3 regions of the Lysinibacillus zambalensis genome follow, and region 2 is predicted to be linked to each of the others. Evidence: riboswitches for the same ligand, from Rfam matches in the RefSeq annotation. Region 2 holds a riboswitch; each other region holds the start of a gene.
The links. Region 2 has a riboswitch for S-adenosylmethionine ahead of metA (homoserine O-acetyltransferase MetA). Riboswitches for the same ligand answer to the same signal wherever they lie in the genome.
Positions count from the first base shown of each region.

Region 1: another riboswitch for S-adenosylmethionine. It lies ahead of ABNX05_RS09230 (cyclase family protein); the one in region 2 lies ahead of metA (homoserine O-acetyltransferase MetA).
Region 3: another riboswitch for S-adenosylmethionine. It lies ahead of ABNX05_RS23680 (bifunctional homocysteine S-methyltransferase/methylenetetrahydrofolate reductase); the one in region 2 lies ahead of metA (homoserine O-acetyltransferase MetA).

Region 1 is NZ_JBEGDG010000005.1:140,998-146,216, reverse strand. Features, by position in the region: gene ABNX05_RS09240 (DUF2225 domain-containing protein) at 1-422, opposite strand, end outside; gene ABNX05_RS09235 (Cof-type HAD-IIB family hydrolase) at 965-1,738, shown strand; gene ABNX05_RS09230 (cyclase family protein) at 1,862-2,599, opposite strand; SAM riboswitch class I at 2,698-2,802, opposite strand; gene ABNX05_RS09225 (YuzC family spore coat inner layer protein) at 2,953-3,360, opposite strand; gene ABNX05_RS09220 (SMI1/KNR4 family protein) at 3,516-4,067, shown strand; gene ABNX05_RS09215 (MFS transporter) at 4,130-5,219, opposite strand, start outside.
Region 2 is NZ_JBEGDG010000001.1:280,144-285,362, reverse strand. Features, by position in the region: gene ABNX05_RS01330 (TSUP family transporter) at 1-695, opposite strand, end outside; gene ABNX05_RS01325 (TrmB family transcriptional regulator) at 821-1,603, shown strand; gene ABNX05_RS01320 (nucleotide excision repair endonuclease) at 1,683-2,054, opposite strand; SAM riboswitch class I at 2,249-2,359, shown strand; gene metA (homoserine O-acetyltransferase MetA) at 2,513-3,448, shown strand; gene ABNX05_RS01310 (GerAB/ArcD/ProY family transporter) at 3,577-5,076, opposite strand; gene ABNX05_RS01305 (hypothetical protein) at 5,112-5,219, opposite strand, start outside.
Region 3 is NZ_JBEGDG010000030.1:29,911-35,129, reverse strand. Features, by position in the region: gene ABNX05_RS23690 (protoglobin domain-containing protein) at 1-615, shown strand, start outside; gene ABNX05_RS23685 (protoporphyrinogen oxidase) at 896-2,284, shown strand; SAM riboswitch class I at 2,410-2,509, shown strand; gene ABNX05_RS23680 (bifunctional homocysteine S-methyltransferase/methylenetetrahydrofolate reductase) at 2,606-4,453, shown strand; gene metH (methionine synthase) at 4,446-5,219, shown strand, end outside.

The sequences.
Region 1 (5,219 bases), on a different contig from region 2:
TCATGATCATCTTTTAAGCGATATAGCCATGCTATTTTTAGTGCGAAATTGGCCATAAGAAGTGACTCTTCCATTGATGCTCTTGATACAAGGTAGGCTAATTTAAGGCTTACAATGGCATCATCAATCGTACGTTCTTTGCAAATATCCATTGGTTTTTGTAGCTCTTTAATGTAAAGCTCATCTATAAGAAGCATGAAAGGTCCATACGTTCTTGTCATAGATTTGTGGTACGCGTAGCCACAATGCGGACAAACGGCAACCTCATATAATAACGGGTTTAAACCCTCATAAACTGGCATGAAGTCTGTTTGTTCTTCGATAATTTTATATCGATTAGGGCGTACTTTATATGTAGTAAAATGCTTTTTACAAAACTTACAATCCACACTACTTTCATAGTAGTAAATGTTAAATGCCATCAGAATCAACTCCTTTCCACCCAAATAATAATTTCATGTAGAATACTCTCACCTCTGACGGTAGTGAGATGAATGTGGGTATATTTCTTTTGTTCTATTTATATGAAGGACAATGTCGTTCAATATATTTAATTTAGTTTCTCTTATTTTAACAATTCTATGTTCTTTGGTATACTCCTTTAGAATTATTAAAATAAAAATGTTCATTACTTTCTTAGTTTTTTGAAATTTAGGTATGTACCCGTAATAGTGTTTATCGGTGTAGTTAAAGCAAGTTATACATTCTTTTAAGTTTGTCAAAATACGTACATATATTTAATTAAAAAAGTTATTGCGTATGTAATATTACCTATAACTAATTTCGGTATAAAGATGTTTCTTAATGTAAAATAAAAATTGTATTAGTTGGGAAAATATAGAATTGGATGTTGACCAATAAGAGGAGTCATACAACGCTTGCCTGTAGTGAAAATTAGCCTTTTAATTATAGATTTATCACCAATGCACTTGGTGAAAATATACAAAATGAAAAGGAGAGAACAATGGATTATAAAATTGTATTTTTTGACGTAGATGGAACGCTTGTTAATTATGAAGATGGTCGTATGCAAGAAAGTACAAGGAATGCTATTCAACAATTAAAGGATAAAGGAATTCATATTGTAGCTGCTACAGGAAGACCTTTATCAATGTGCCAGGATTTAAGAAATGTAGGAATAGAGACGTTTATTACAGCTAATGGTGCATATGTTAAGCACCAAGATCAAGTCATACATAAAATACCGGTCGCCAAAGAAGTGGTCCAAGTAGTGAAGGCTTTTGCTGATGAAAATAAACAAAGTCTATCGTTTTTCACAGAAACATTATCAATGAATAACGTCCAAGAAGAAGAAACATTAAAAGCTATGAAAGAAACATTATCTTTGCGGGAGTTTCCCGTTATCAATGAAGATATTGTAACGCAAGAGGTGTATTTAATGTGTTTATATGTTGATGAGGATATTGAGAAAAAGTATACCTCTACATTTCCTCATTTATTATTTAAAAGGTGGCATCCGTACATTACAAATATTTTGCAACATGATATTTCTAAGTCTATTGCTGTTCAAGCTGTACTAGAATATTTCGACTTGAGTACAGAAGAAGCACTTGCTTTTGGGGATGGAGATAATGATATCGACATGCTAGAGCAGGTCGGCTTTGGTATTGCGATGGGTAATGGTAGTGAAGCTTTAAAAAATGTCGCTAATTTTGTAACAAAGAAATCAACAGAAGATGGTATTGATTATGCTCTTCGTGAGCTAAAAATCATTTAATGGAAAAAATCGTATTAAGTTCATAGCTCTTATGTTGATCGTGTTTCTAAAAAGGAAAAAAATCTAAATAAATGATTAAGAAAGGTCTGGTTCAATATGTATTGAATCAGACCTGTTGCTATATTAAGGCAATATAGCAAATGAGCGGACAGGGAATCCAGATGCTTTTTCAGGCTTTGCCACAATATTGAATATAACGGCGCCTTTTGGAGGTAGCTTATCCAAATTTGTCATAAGCTCAATTTGATAAGTATCTTGCTCAAGCACAAAATATTCGCCATCTAACTTACCGTTTTTACGAAAATCTGTTGCTGAATCCGTATCAAAAGTTTCGTGGCCGATCGCACTTACTTTTCGTTCGTTGAATAAAAATTGCAACGCTTCTAATCCCCAGCCAGGAATATGATTATTGCCATCAGCATCTTTGTTGCTGAAAGCCTCTTTATCTGGCCAACGTTTACTCCAATCGGTACGTAGCGCAACGAAGGTACCTTCTTCAATTTCTCCATATTCAGCTTCAAAGTTAAGAATATCTTGAATGCTTAACGTGTAATCGTTGTTAATTTCAGCTTCCTTCGATTTATCAATAACGATTAGTGGTAGCACTAGTTCTTTTAGCTCCAATTCCTCTAAATAACGTGCATCTCGCACGAAATGGATAGGTGGGTCGATATGTGTTCCGTATTGCCCAGGGAAAGTGAATTGTTGTGCAAAGAAGCCATCATCATGGGAAAATAATGTTTCAAATTTTGCATCATCAAACATAAAGAAATGAGGAGAGTCTGGACCGAATATATGTGTTAAATCAACCCATTCTTTTGATTTCAATAGTTGTATTGCTTGTAAAAGTTCGTTTGTCATTATAGTTCCCTGCTTTCTGTTAATTATTTTAAATGCAACAATAAAAAAGAGCCCTCCTTGTAGAAGAGGACTCTTGTGCAAAGCAAATGCAGTAAGTATTCTCATCTTCAAGGCTAAATTTTGCCATTTGGAATTAGCACCATACCTATAGGCTGGTTGCTGAGACTTCATAGGGCCAATCCCTCCGTCTCTCTTGATAAGAAAATAAAATATAAGAATTTTCAGAAATGAAATTTATGAATACTTTAGCATATTTATATATAGTTTACAAGTTCAGTAGGGATACGTGGTTATAATTCATAAAGAAGATGCTAAAGGCAAAAAAAAGAGGCCCTCTTCAAAGGACCAACTTTTCACCAACCCAAAATTAGTGTTAGCTTACAACAGCCGCTATCAGTAAATAGTATACGAAATCCATCTGGTGTATAGGTAGTATCGAATTTTACCGTAATGCCTGTTGACGCAATTAACTTTTCAACTTCTGTTTTATTTGATTGTTGTGCTGCGTTCATAAGATCATGTGCAAATTGCTCTGATTCATCAATTTTATCCGTAAGTAATTGTGCTTGCTGCATAATAACTTTGATTCGTTTCGCAGAAGTCTTTAATTTTACTGTATTGATGGATGGAAATGGACCTCTATTCGTTGGGTCAGGCATTGCTAGATGTCTAGAAGGTAGTTGAGTAGTTGGTTGATTTGCCATTACCCATGCCGGATAATAATTAGGATAGACAAAATACGGATAAGGATTGTAATACACTAAATTCCTCCTATCCTATAGTTGATACATTATCTTATGTACAACAGAGACTTTAGGTGTTAATGGCCGTGCTTTGAAAAGCTTGAGCGAAAAGGACCTCAGTTCAACGGCTTAAATCCCGATCAATTTATTCTTCTTCAAAAGGAGTTATTAAAATGGATATTCGTGCATACATAAAAAATGGTTTTGAAGTTTACTATGAACGTTATAATCAGGTGTCTGAAGATGGATTTTGTAGGTGGATGTGCCTGGATGTACCTGAAGAAATGAAGGTAGTTGATATCGATGCAGAGTGGTCTGTGTGGAGAATGATTCCTTCCACCGTAACGGAGGGAGATATTCAAACGTTAGAAAAAGAGTTCGGACTTAATTTTCCCGAATGGTATAAAGCTTTTATTTCAACGTATCATCATTATTTTGGTGTAATACCTGACCAAAGTATTGAGGATCCTTTAAATAATGTAAGAGATATGTTTAATCCATCATTATGCAGTTTAGGATATCTTCCATTTTCGTGGGATACAGAGTATGGAAAAATAATTTGTATTGATTTAAATAATAACGCTGATGAAGAAAGTTGTGCCATATATGAAATTGAACATGAAATTTTATTTGATGATGATGCCGATATTCTATCGTCATTAGACTATCTGTATCCAAATTTAAAAGCATATTTTGATGATACTTTCCTTGAATCTAATAAATAGCAAAAAGGAAGGTGCATTTTAGAAAGCACCTTCCTCACATTTTTTATTTATAAGAAACGGACCTATTGTTTGTTTCTATCGAAGATTAACCATAGGAACGTAGTAGCTGCAGCAATCATCACCATGCCGAATCCATATATAGGAGTATGCGCTAATGATTGTTGGCTAACGATAATTCCTCCAATGTATGATCCTAGGAAAATACCAATGTTAAAGGCCGAAATATTTAATGCTGAAGCCATTGAGATAGCTGATGGTATATATTTTTCAGAAATCTGAACGGCATAAAGCTGTAATCCCGGTACATTCATAAACATAAATAGTCCCATAATTAAGACCATTATTAATCCACCGATTGATGATTCTAAAAAGAAGTTGATGCCGAGTAGAGATAATGCTAAGCCGATAAGGATAATAAAGATAGAATGTAAAGGGTTATTATTCGCAAAATGACCACCTAATGTATTACCGATGGCAACGCAAATACCGTATACAACTAAAATCACGACTATTGCTTTAGGTGAGTAGCCCATATACTGCTCTAAAATTGGTGAAATATACGTATATACTACGAATGCGCCACCATATCCGATGGCAGTAATAAAGAGAATTAATAACATTCGTATATTCCCTAATACTTTTCCGATATCGCGAATTGATATTGGATTGCTTTTCGATAACTGACTAGGAACAAGTATGGCATTACTAATTAATCCAATAATACCTATGATCACAATGAAAATGAACGACATTCGCCAATCAGTTACTTGTCCAATAAAAGTTCCTAGTGGGACACCAGTGACAGTTGCTAATGTTAGCCCTGTGAACATAAAAGCTATTGCGCTTGCTCGTTTATTAGGCGCTACAACATCTGCAGCGATAACAGAGGCAATAGACATAAACACACCATGTGCTAATGCTGAAATAACACGCCCAGTTAGTAGTAATGAGAATGAGGGTGCTATTGCTGCAAGTAAATTACCGATAATAAACAGTACCATAACAAGCAGTAATACATTTTTGCGACTTATGCGCGATGTTAATGCTGTTAAAAGCGGTGCACCAATAGTTACTCCTAGTGCATATATAGATACGGTTAAACCCGCAGTACTTAATGATATATCAAAATCTTCTGTAATTAATGGAAGTAGT
Region 2 (5,219 bases):
CCGCTACCTTTTTTAATCGCCATACGTGAGCCTACAAATGCACCGGCAATTTGAGCTACACCCATTAGTAAACCGTAGACAAAATGAATTTGACCTAAGTAGGCGAACATTAAAAGTCCTGCAAAATTACTTGCTAAGTTTAAAAATTTGGCATTTCCTGCTGCCTTTAAAAAATCAAAGCCGATTAATAAAAAGCTGAAAATTAAAAATGAGCCGGTTCCTGGACCAAGAAATCCATCATAAAAACCAATGCAAAATAACAATAGCATGAATAAAACTAAGTGCGTAAATTTTAAATTTTTGACCGTAGCTACTGAACCCCAATCTTTTTTGAAGATTGTATAGACTGCAACAGCTGCAAGCATTATTAGCATAAGTGGTTTTAGTAATTCAGGGTTTATTAAATGTACTGTCCATGCACCAAAGAGTGATCCAATAAAGGCTAGGGGAAAGTATTTGATAACTGAACGAATTTCTAGCTGACCGGAACGATAAAAGGAAATGGTTGATGTTAAAGATCCCATTGTACCAGCTAGCTTATTAGTTGCTACGGCTGCTGCTGGATTTAAACCGGCAAACATTAGGGCGGGTAAGGCAATTAAGCCACCTCCACCAACGACCGCATCTACAAAGGCGGCTAAAAATCCAAAAGATATTAATAATATGACTACATTTAAATCTACTTCAAATAGCATGCTTACACCCCTTTAGATAGTTACTACTGAAATAGTAACTAAAATTCACGTAGCTGTAAAGACTAATTTTTTCGTTGGCTAATCTTCATATTCTTCAACTATAATAGAGGAAATGGAGGGATTCGATGGAATTATTAATCGCCCAATTAAAAGAACTGGGATTCACAGAATATGAAGCTAAGGCCTATACGGCACTCGTACAAAATAGTCATGTTAGTGCCTATCAAGTAAGTAAAAACTCCGGTATCCCACGTGCAAGAATATATGACATACTTAATGGACTTGTTGAAAAAGGGTTAGTACTGAAAGAAGAAACGGCAGATCAAACGACATACTCTTCCATTCCAGTTGCTGTGTTTTTACAACAAATTGAGCAACGCTGGCAATCGAATTTCACGTCGATTAGTGATCAATTAGAAAAATTAGAGGTAAAAGAGCAGGAAGCGGAGCATAAGGTCGTTACGCTAAAAGGAAAAGAGGCAATCGTCAATTATTGTCAGTCGTTATTACAAAAAGCGGAGAAAAAAGTATTATTATCAATGTGGGAAGATATGTATGAAAAATTGCGAGAAGATATACATGAGGTCTCTCAGCGTATTCCGGTTCATGGCATTACATTGTATGTGGATGAAAATGTTGCATCGATTGACCAGCATCGCATTACTCAATATACGAGGAATGCTACTACGCCCCATTGGTTTATACTGTCTATAGATGGTCAAGAGATGATTTATGGTCACTCACCGTCCAATCAAGAAACGGCTTTTATAACAAATGACCCAGTGCATATTTATTTACTAGAAGATTATATATGGCATGACGTGCTTGTCAATCGACTGTTAAAGCGCGATGATACGGAGCTAGGGGAATGGATTACAAAAGAACGTAAAGCCTTTTTCGTAGAGTGAAAATAATAAAAGAATCTACAAGCCATCATGTACAGATGGTTTGTAGATTCTTATTTTATGTTATATAAGATCTTTTATCTTAATAAAAAACTTTATCAACATTGTATTTAGCGCGGAATGTATTAACCGCGTATGTTTCGTAAATTTCACGTTCCATTGGATCATCTACTTCGTACACTTCAATTTTGAAAACTTCATCACGGTGATTTTTCATCGGTGACACATTGTCTTCGAAATGCTTTTTAATACGTTGACGAATCTTACGTGCTTTACCGACAAATAATAGTTCATTCTGTTCATTGTAGAATAAGAAAATGCCGCCATTTTCACGTGTAATTTTATGGAAATCAATAAAACCGAAATACGGTGTGATTGGTACATCACCTGGCTTTACATCTTGTTCGCGTTGGCGAATTACTAAATCTGGTTTTGGAAATTCAATTTTAATCAAACTATTCACGTTCCTCTCTGTTACTAAAGGTATATGTTAACATAATTACAGCTTGTTTACCATAAAATATATGGACTTAGCTTCGATATTAGTTTTAAACAAATTACATAATGACATGCATGGTTAATAACAAAATATTCTATGTATTGTTGATATTCTTAATTGTTCATGGTACAATTCTTTTTAATTAAATAATCTTATCAAGAGAAGTTGAGGGATTTGGCCCGATGACGCTTCAGCAACCTCTAACAAAAGTTAGAAAGGTGCTAATTCCAGCAAAGGATTTGTCCTTTGAGAGATAAGAGTGAACGTGGTAAACATCCTTCTCATTCTATCTCAAATGGAATGAGGGGGATTTTTTAATTTCATCGAAAAAAAGACTTTACGCAAGGCCTGTGTATGGAGACTAAGGCCAATAATGGGTTAACAGAGAGAAATATAAGAGAGGGGAATGCAAGATGCCAATTAATATTCCAAAAAACTTACCAGCTGGAGAACATTTACGTGAGGAAAAAATCTTCGTAATGGAAGAGGATAGAGCGAAAACTCAACAAATTCGTCCGTTAAATATCTTAATCTTTAATTTAATGCCAGAAAAAGAAAAAACAGAGCTGCAATTACTACGTTTATTAGGGAATACCCCATTACAAGTGAATATTACATTTTTGAATACTGCTACTCATGAATCGAAAAATGTTAGTAAATCACATTTACAATTATTTTATACGACGTTCGATCAAATTCGTCATCGTCGCTATGATGGCATGATTATTACGGGGGCACCAGTAGAAAAAATGCCATTTGAAGAAGTGAACTACTGGCAGGAAATTTCAGAAATTATGGACTGGTCCAAAACAAACGTAACATCGGTTCTACATATATGTTGGGGTGCTCAGGCAGCGTTATACCATCATTACGATATTGGCAAAATTGGGCTTTCTGCTAAATGCTCAGGTGTATATTCTCATGTTATTACGGATTTAACAGTGGATTTAGTACGCGGCTTTAGTGATTTGTTTACGGCACCACATTCGCGTTATACGTCTGTATCGATTGATGAAGTACGCAACCATCCTGATTTACGATTGCTCTCTTATTCAGAAGATGCTGGTGTTTTCATTGTGCAATCTAAAGACAATAAAAATATTATGATTACTGGTCACCTTGAATACGATGCAACAACTTTAGCGGATGAATATAGTCGTGATGTTGCGAAAGGATTAGATATTGAGGTACCAGTGAATTACTTCCCAAATGATGATCCAGGGAATGAGCCGATTAATACATGGCGTGCCCATACACATTTGTTATTCTCGAACTGGTTGAACTACTATGTTTATCAAGAAACACCATACGAATGGGATTTTGTTGAACAAATTGAATATCATATTTAGTGCTATAGAAAAATGATGACCTTGATATTATAGGGTCATCATTTTTTTTTCTCATTTCCGTTCTGGTAGAGCACCTTCCTGGGGCGTCCGATGAGCCGCTTCGCTTTTGGTGATGAACAACAATGCTGTTAATTGTCTGGCGATTTTTTATTCTTTTCACTGTTTGGAGTATTTCCGGTATCGCTATCATTCTGTGTAGAATTTCCGGTATCGTTTTCACTTTTACTTTGAGTAGGATTTTCGGCATTATTATTACTTGCACTTTGAGTAGGATTTTCGTTATTGCTACTATTTGCACTTTGAGCAGCGTTACCGCCATTGTTACTACTTGCACTTTGAGAAGCATTCCCACCATTGCCATTACAATCGCTTTGAGTAGGATTATTGTTATTACTCGCACTTTGGGCAGAATTATCGTTATTGCTACCACCAGCACTTTGAGAAGCATTCCCGCCATTGCTACTACTATCACTCTGTGTAGAATTTCCATTTTGATTTTGCGTACTACTATCACAATGCATCACATTTCCTTGATGACCATCGATTTTACGAATCTTCGCGACAATTAATAATAGTAATGGCAATAAAATCATTAAAATGAAGGCGAATATAGGCCATGTTTCTCTATTGTAAATATCTGAATGAATAATATTCGGATGAACAATTTGTGAAAGTCCAAGGATAATCATGCCGAGTGGTAAAATGAGCGGTCGATGATTTTTAATTTTACATATTTGTGCGATACCGATAACCGCAGCATAAAAATACATATAAGTTCTAATATAAATAGTGATAATCCACATGGCTGCCATAATCACTTCAATACGTTGTAAAAAGTCCCCAATTGAAATTCTTTGGGCTAATGCATAGCTTGGGAATGTCCGTGAAGCAGTATTTGCCGGGCCAAGGACAAGGATTGATAGTGTGATGATCGTGATTAAGACAATTCCTCCCAAAATTGCACCAATGTAAAAACCTTTTTGCGCAGATTTTTGGACGTTAACTGCGGAAGGGAAAATCGTTAATAATACGGCAAGGGGGAATGAAAAAAGACTTATAAATCGAATTATACTAAAGAATAATGATTTTTTTGGTGTTTCCATTATTGGCTGAATATTTTCAATCTGTATAGATGGTGCAATAAAAAGGACAAAGAAAATAAAAATTAATATAAATATTGCAAATAGTATTTCTGCAGAACGGGCAAAAACTTCAATTCCTAAAAATGCAGCATAAATAATGATAATACTGAACATAAATGCAAACGCCATCGTGGGTGTTTCTGGCATTATTTCTGTTTTCATGAAAATTCCAATGAAATATAATAATTCACCGGCTGAAAGTAAAGATATAATAGCAAAGCCGATTGCAGTGAATTTTCCGAAAAATCGACCTAATATCTTTTCATTAGCCTCTACAAATGTAAGGGTAGGTGTTTTATTTCCTAAAGCAACGAATAGCTTTACTATGGGCAAACTTATAACGACACCAATGATCGCTGCAATCCATGCATCTTGCTTTGCTTCGCTTGTTACACTTGCAGGGATAATTAAAATGGCTGTACCAATTGAAAAAAGAAGGGTAATGATCATAAATTGTCTTGAACTAATTATTTCTTTTTCCATCATGAACTACCCCTTTTTCTTAACATAATATTGCCTTATTACTTTGTTAGAGAGACAATGTAATCTTTAATAGGTGAAAAAATATAGGTAATCAAATCTAGTGGGCTCGGTATTTTGACCTTTAATAAGATTGCAATATTTAATGC
Region 3 (5,219 bases), on a different contig from region 2:
AAACAACTGGCAAAAAAATCACTTCAAGTGTCGACTATGGCTGAGAGTCAGGCATTAGAAGGTCGTGAACGATTAAAGAATCAATCGCAAAATATGAGTAATATTATTGATTCGCTTGATGGTATAGCGGAAAATATTACACAGTTGGCAGATATGTCAAGGGAAATGGAATCGATTATGAATGTTGTGACAAATATTGCTAATCAAACGAACTTGTTAGCTTTAAATGCGGCAATAGAAGCGGCTCGCGCTGGAGAATCGGGTAAAGGCTTTAGTGTTGTTGCAGATGAAGTGAGAAAACTATCGATTCAAACAAAGGAATCTGTCACATCGGTTGCGACTTTATTACATAAAACGAATGAGCGGACTGATAAACTTGTTCACTCGCTTAGTAATATTCAAGAAGAGGTAACTTCTGGTGAGGAAAACATGGTTCAAACGGAAGGCCAATTTACTAATATATTGGACGCTATGACCGAAGCCAAAGAACAAAATGGACAGATGGAAAAAGAAGTACAAGCAATAGTAGAAGTACTAAGTCAATTAGGTATTGCTTTTAATGAAGTGAAAAATTCCGCTGAAGAACTAGCTAGCTTTGCACAAAATTTAAATTAATGAAGTGAAAAGCAGGAGACAAAGAAAAATAAAGATGCTTTACACTGTAGTGTATAATAACACTATATCAACTGTTAATATATACGATCCGCTAGGTAGATAAAAATACCGGTGAAAATATGCTGTTAAATTCAATATATACTAATTGAACATAGAAAAGAATGGAGCTATCCTATGCGCTGGATAGCTCCATTTTTGCTAAATTTGTAAAGGGTTTAACGTAATTTTCGATAAAAAAAGTTTATACTGAAATAAAGAACTAAAAATAGGGGCGGTTAATATGAAAACAGTAGTTGTATTAGGTGGCGGAATTACGGGTTTGTGTACGATGCATTATTTACAACGTCAAGTTCAGGAGAAAAACTTAAATGTAAAGCTAGTACTCGTTGAAAAAAATACATACCTTGGTGGTAAGCTTCACTCTGCATATGAACAAGGCTTTATCATGGAAACAGGAGCAGATTCTATAGTAGCGCGTCATAAAGGTGTTATGGAGTTAGTAGAAGAACTTAATTTTGAACAAAATCTTGTGTATAACGAAACGGGTGTTTCGTATATTTTCACAAATAATGAGCTACATGCTATCCCAGCAGATTCAACGTTTGGTATTCCTATGAGCTTACAATCTCTAGAGGAAAGCACGCTTGTATCAGAGAAAGGTAAAAAAGAAGCATTAAAGGATTTAACCATGCCAAATGAAGAATTTACAAAGGAAAGTTCGATTGGAGAATTTTTAACGTACTATTTAGGTGAGGAGCTTGTTCAAAACCAAATAGCGCCCGTACTTGCAGGTGTATACTCGGGAGATTTAAATCAACTTTCAATTGCTTCCACTTTACCGTATTTAATCGATTACAAAAATGATTACGGTAGTATTATTAAAGGCTTTGATGCAAACAGGGAACAATTTTTGAAAGCCGCCAATAAAAAATTTATTTCATTTAAAAATGGTTTATCGTCATTAATTGATCGACTTGAAGAAACATTAACGGATGTAGAAATTATAAAAGGGATTGCCACTATAAGTGTTAAAAAGCAGGAGAATCAGTACTCCGTTACATTAGCAAACGGTAAAATAATTGAAGCAAATCATGTTGTCATGGCACTGCCAAATGAAGCGGTACAAAGCTTATTGCAGGATGAATCTTTGAACGGCTATTTTGAACAATTCAATACTGCATCCGCCATTACGATTTACTTAGGGTTTGATGTACCAGATAATAGATTACCCGCGGATGGAACAGGCTATATTGTGTCACATAATTCGGATGTTATTTGTAATGCAGCAACGTGGACAAGTCGCAAGTGGAAACACACGTCAGCAGAAGGAAAATTACTTGTACGACTTTTTTATAAGAGCATTAACCCTGAGTATGAGAGATTGCGTTTGATGTCAGATGAAGAGTTAGCAGCGGTTGCTCTAGAAGATGTAAGAAAAAGCTTGGGGATTGAGGAAACACCAACAATTGTGGACGTGACAAAATGGATCGACCAAATGCCAAAGTATGATTTGGCACATCGTGAAGCGTTGCAAGGTCTCGTACAAGAGCTTGAGAAAAACTATCCGAATTTATCAATAGCGGGTTGCTCTTATTTCGGAGTGGGCATAGGTGCGTGTATTCAAAATGGTAAAAAAATTGGTGAGGAGCTTGCTGAAAAACTATCGTAATTGTTTGATTTAAATCAAAATATGGTATTTTTCGTGAGATTTTACCTCTGTTCTGTGAAATAGTCTTGACTCAATCGTTCGTAAACGATATGATTCTTTTAATTATTTAAAAAATTCATACAACATTCTTATCAAGAGAAGCTGAGGGACTGGCCCTGTGAAGCTTCAGCAACCAACTTATTGTCAGGTGCTAAATCCAGAGGACCGTAGTGTCGAAGATGAGAAGGAAAAACAATGACGAAACGTTAAAGCCTTCTTTTTATGTAAAAGAAGGCTTTTTGCATTTTAATTTTTATAAATAAAGGAAGAGAGGCTAGTTTTATGGGATTGCTTGAAAGGTTAAAAACGCATGTTCTTACAGCAGATGGTGCAATTGGTACAGTTTTATATGGCTATGGCTTGGAGTATTGCCACGAGGAAATGAATATACAAAGACCTGAATTAATTGAAAAGATTCATAGAGAGTATATAGCGGCAGGTGCCGATATTATTCAAACGAACACTTACGGAGCTAATGCCATAAAATTAGCCCGCTATGGATTAGAATCTCGTGTGCAGCAGTTTAATGAAGCTGCTATAACGATTGCAAAACGAGCAGCGGCAGATGGTGGACAATTTGTTTTAGGTACTATTGGGGGAATCCGTGGTATTCGAAAAAGCGACGCAACGTTAGAGGAAATTTTAGCAACAGTTGATGAGCAGGCAACCGTTTTACTTGCAGGAAATCCAGATGGCCTTTTACTTGAGACATATTATGATTTTGAAGAGTTAACAGCGACTTTAGCAATGCTACGAGCTAAAACGAAATTACCGATTATTGCTCAAGTTTCTATGCACGAACCAGGAATTTTACAAAATGGAATGAGCTTAAATAACGCTTTACATGAACTTGAAGCGCTAGGTGCTGATCTCGTAGGTGTTAACTGTCGCTTAGGTCCTCACCATACAATACAAGCATTTGAAGGTGTGGAGCTTCCTAAGAAAGCATTTATGTCAGCGTATCCGAATGCTTCTCTTCTTGATGTAGAGGATGGCCGTGTCGTTTATGAGTCGGAGGCAGATTATTTTGGTCGAGCAGCTGTAGAGCTTCGTGATCAGGGGGTACGTTTAATTGGTGGTTGCTGTGGTACGACACCAAAGCATATTGCTGCAGCGAAAAAGTACTTAGAGGAGTTATCTCCAGTCGAAGAAAAGTATGCAAAGCCAGAAAAAGTAGAGATTGTCCGTGAGGCTGAGCCAGCAAATTACGAACCATTACATGTAAAAGTAAAACGAGAACGCTCAGTTATAGTGGAATTAGATACACCAAGACATTTAGAAATTGAAGGCTTTATTGCGGGAGCAAGAAAAATATATGAGGCGGGCGCAGATGTAGTCATGATGGCAGATAATTCACTTGCTTCTCCAAGGATTAGTAATGTCGCAATGGGTGCCTTACTGAAAGAAACACACGGGGTACGACCGTTAACTCATATAACATGCCGAGATCGTAATTTAATTGGACTTCAATCACATTTAATGGGATTAAATGCACTAGGTATTCACGATATTTTAGCAGTGACTGGAGATCCGACGAAGGTGGGCGATTTCCCAGGGGCCACAAGCGTTTATGACGTATCTTCAATGGAGCTAATCCAATTAATAAAACAGTTAAATGAAGGTGTATCGTTCTCGGGGAAACCACTTCGTAAAAAGGCGAATTTCTCTGTAGCGGCTGCCTTTAATCCTAATGTACGTGTACTAGATCGCGCGGTATCTCGATTAGAGAAGAAAATTGAATATGGGGCAGATTATTTTATTTCGCAGCCTGTTTATACAAAGGAAAAAATCGTGGAAATATACGAGGCGACAAAGCATTTAGAAACACCAATTTATATAGGTATTATGCCAGTAACGAGCTATAAAAGTGCGGAGTTTTTACATCATGAAGTGCCAGGCATCAAACTATCCGATGATGTGTTAGCCCGTATGAAGGCATGTGGCGATGATAAAGAACGCGCAACACTAGAAGGGATTGCAATTGCCAAGGAATTAGTAGAAGTAGCAGCGGAATATTTCAATGGTATTTACCTCATCACACCATTTTTACGCTATGACATGACACTAGAATTGATGAAATTTATTGAGCAATTGGATGAACAGAAAAAAGGGGTAAGTATAAATGGCTAAGCACTTGATTGAAGAACAACTAGAGAAACGAATTTTAATTCTTGATGGCGCAATGGGTACAATGCTACAAAATGAAAATTTATCAGCAGAGGATTTTGGCGGCGAGGAATATGATGGCTGTAATGAAAATCTCGTGCTAACTAGACCAGATGTGCTTGAAAAAGTTCATAGAAAATATTTAGAAGCTGGAGCAGATATTATTTGTACAAATACATTTGGAAGTACTCCACTTGTATTAAATGAATATGATCTTGGTGCGAAGGCAGAAGAAATCAATACACGTGCTGTGGAAATTGCACGCAAAGTAGTAGATGAGTTTTCTACATCCGATTGGCCACGTTTTGTAGCGGGGGCTATGGGACCAACCACAAAAACCTTGTCAGTTACAGGTGGTATTACATTTGATGAATTAGAGGAAAACTTCTATGTTCAGGCCAAGGCATTAATCGAAGCCGGAGCTGACGTTCTGTTGCTAGAAACTAGTCAGGATATGTTGAATGTTAAGGCAGGAACATTAGGGGTATCTCGTGCTTTTAAGGCAACTGAAAAAGAGCTACCTGTGATGATATCAGGAACAATTGAACCGATGGGAACAACATTGGCCGGTCAAACAATTGATGCTTTTTACATTTCCATCGAGCATATTAAGCCATTATCAGTTGGCTTAAACTGTGCAACTGGACCAGAGTTTATGACGGATCATATCCGTTCACTAGCAGAGCTTTCAACAGGCTATATTAGCTGTTACCCGAATGCAGGCTTACCT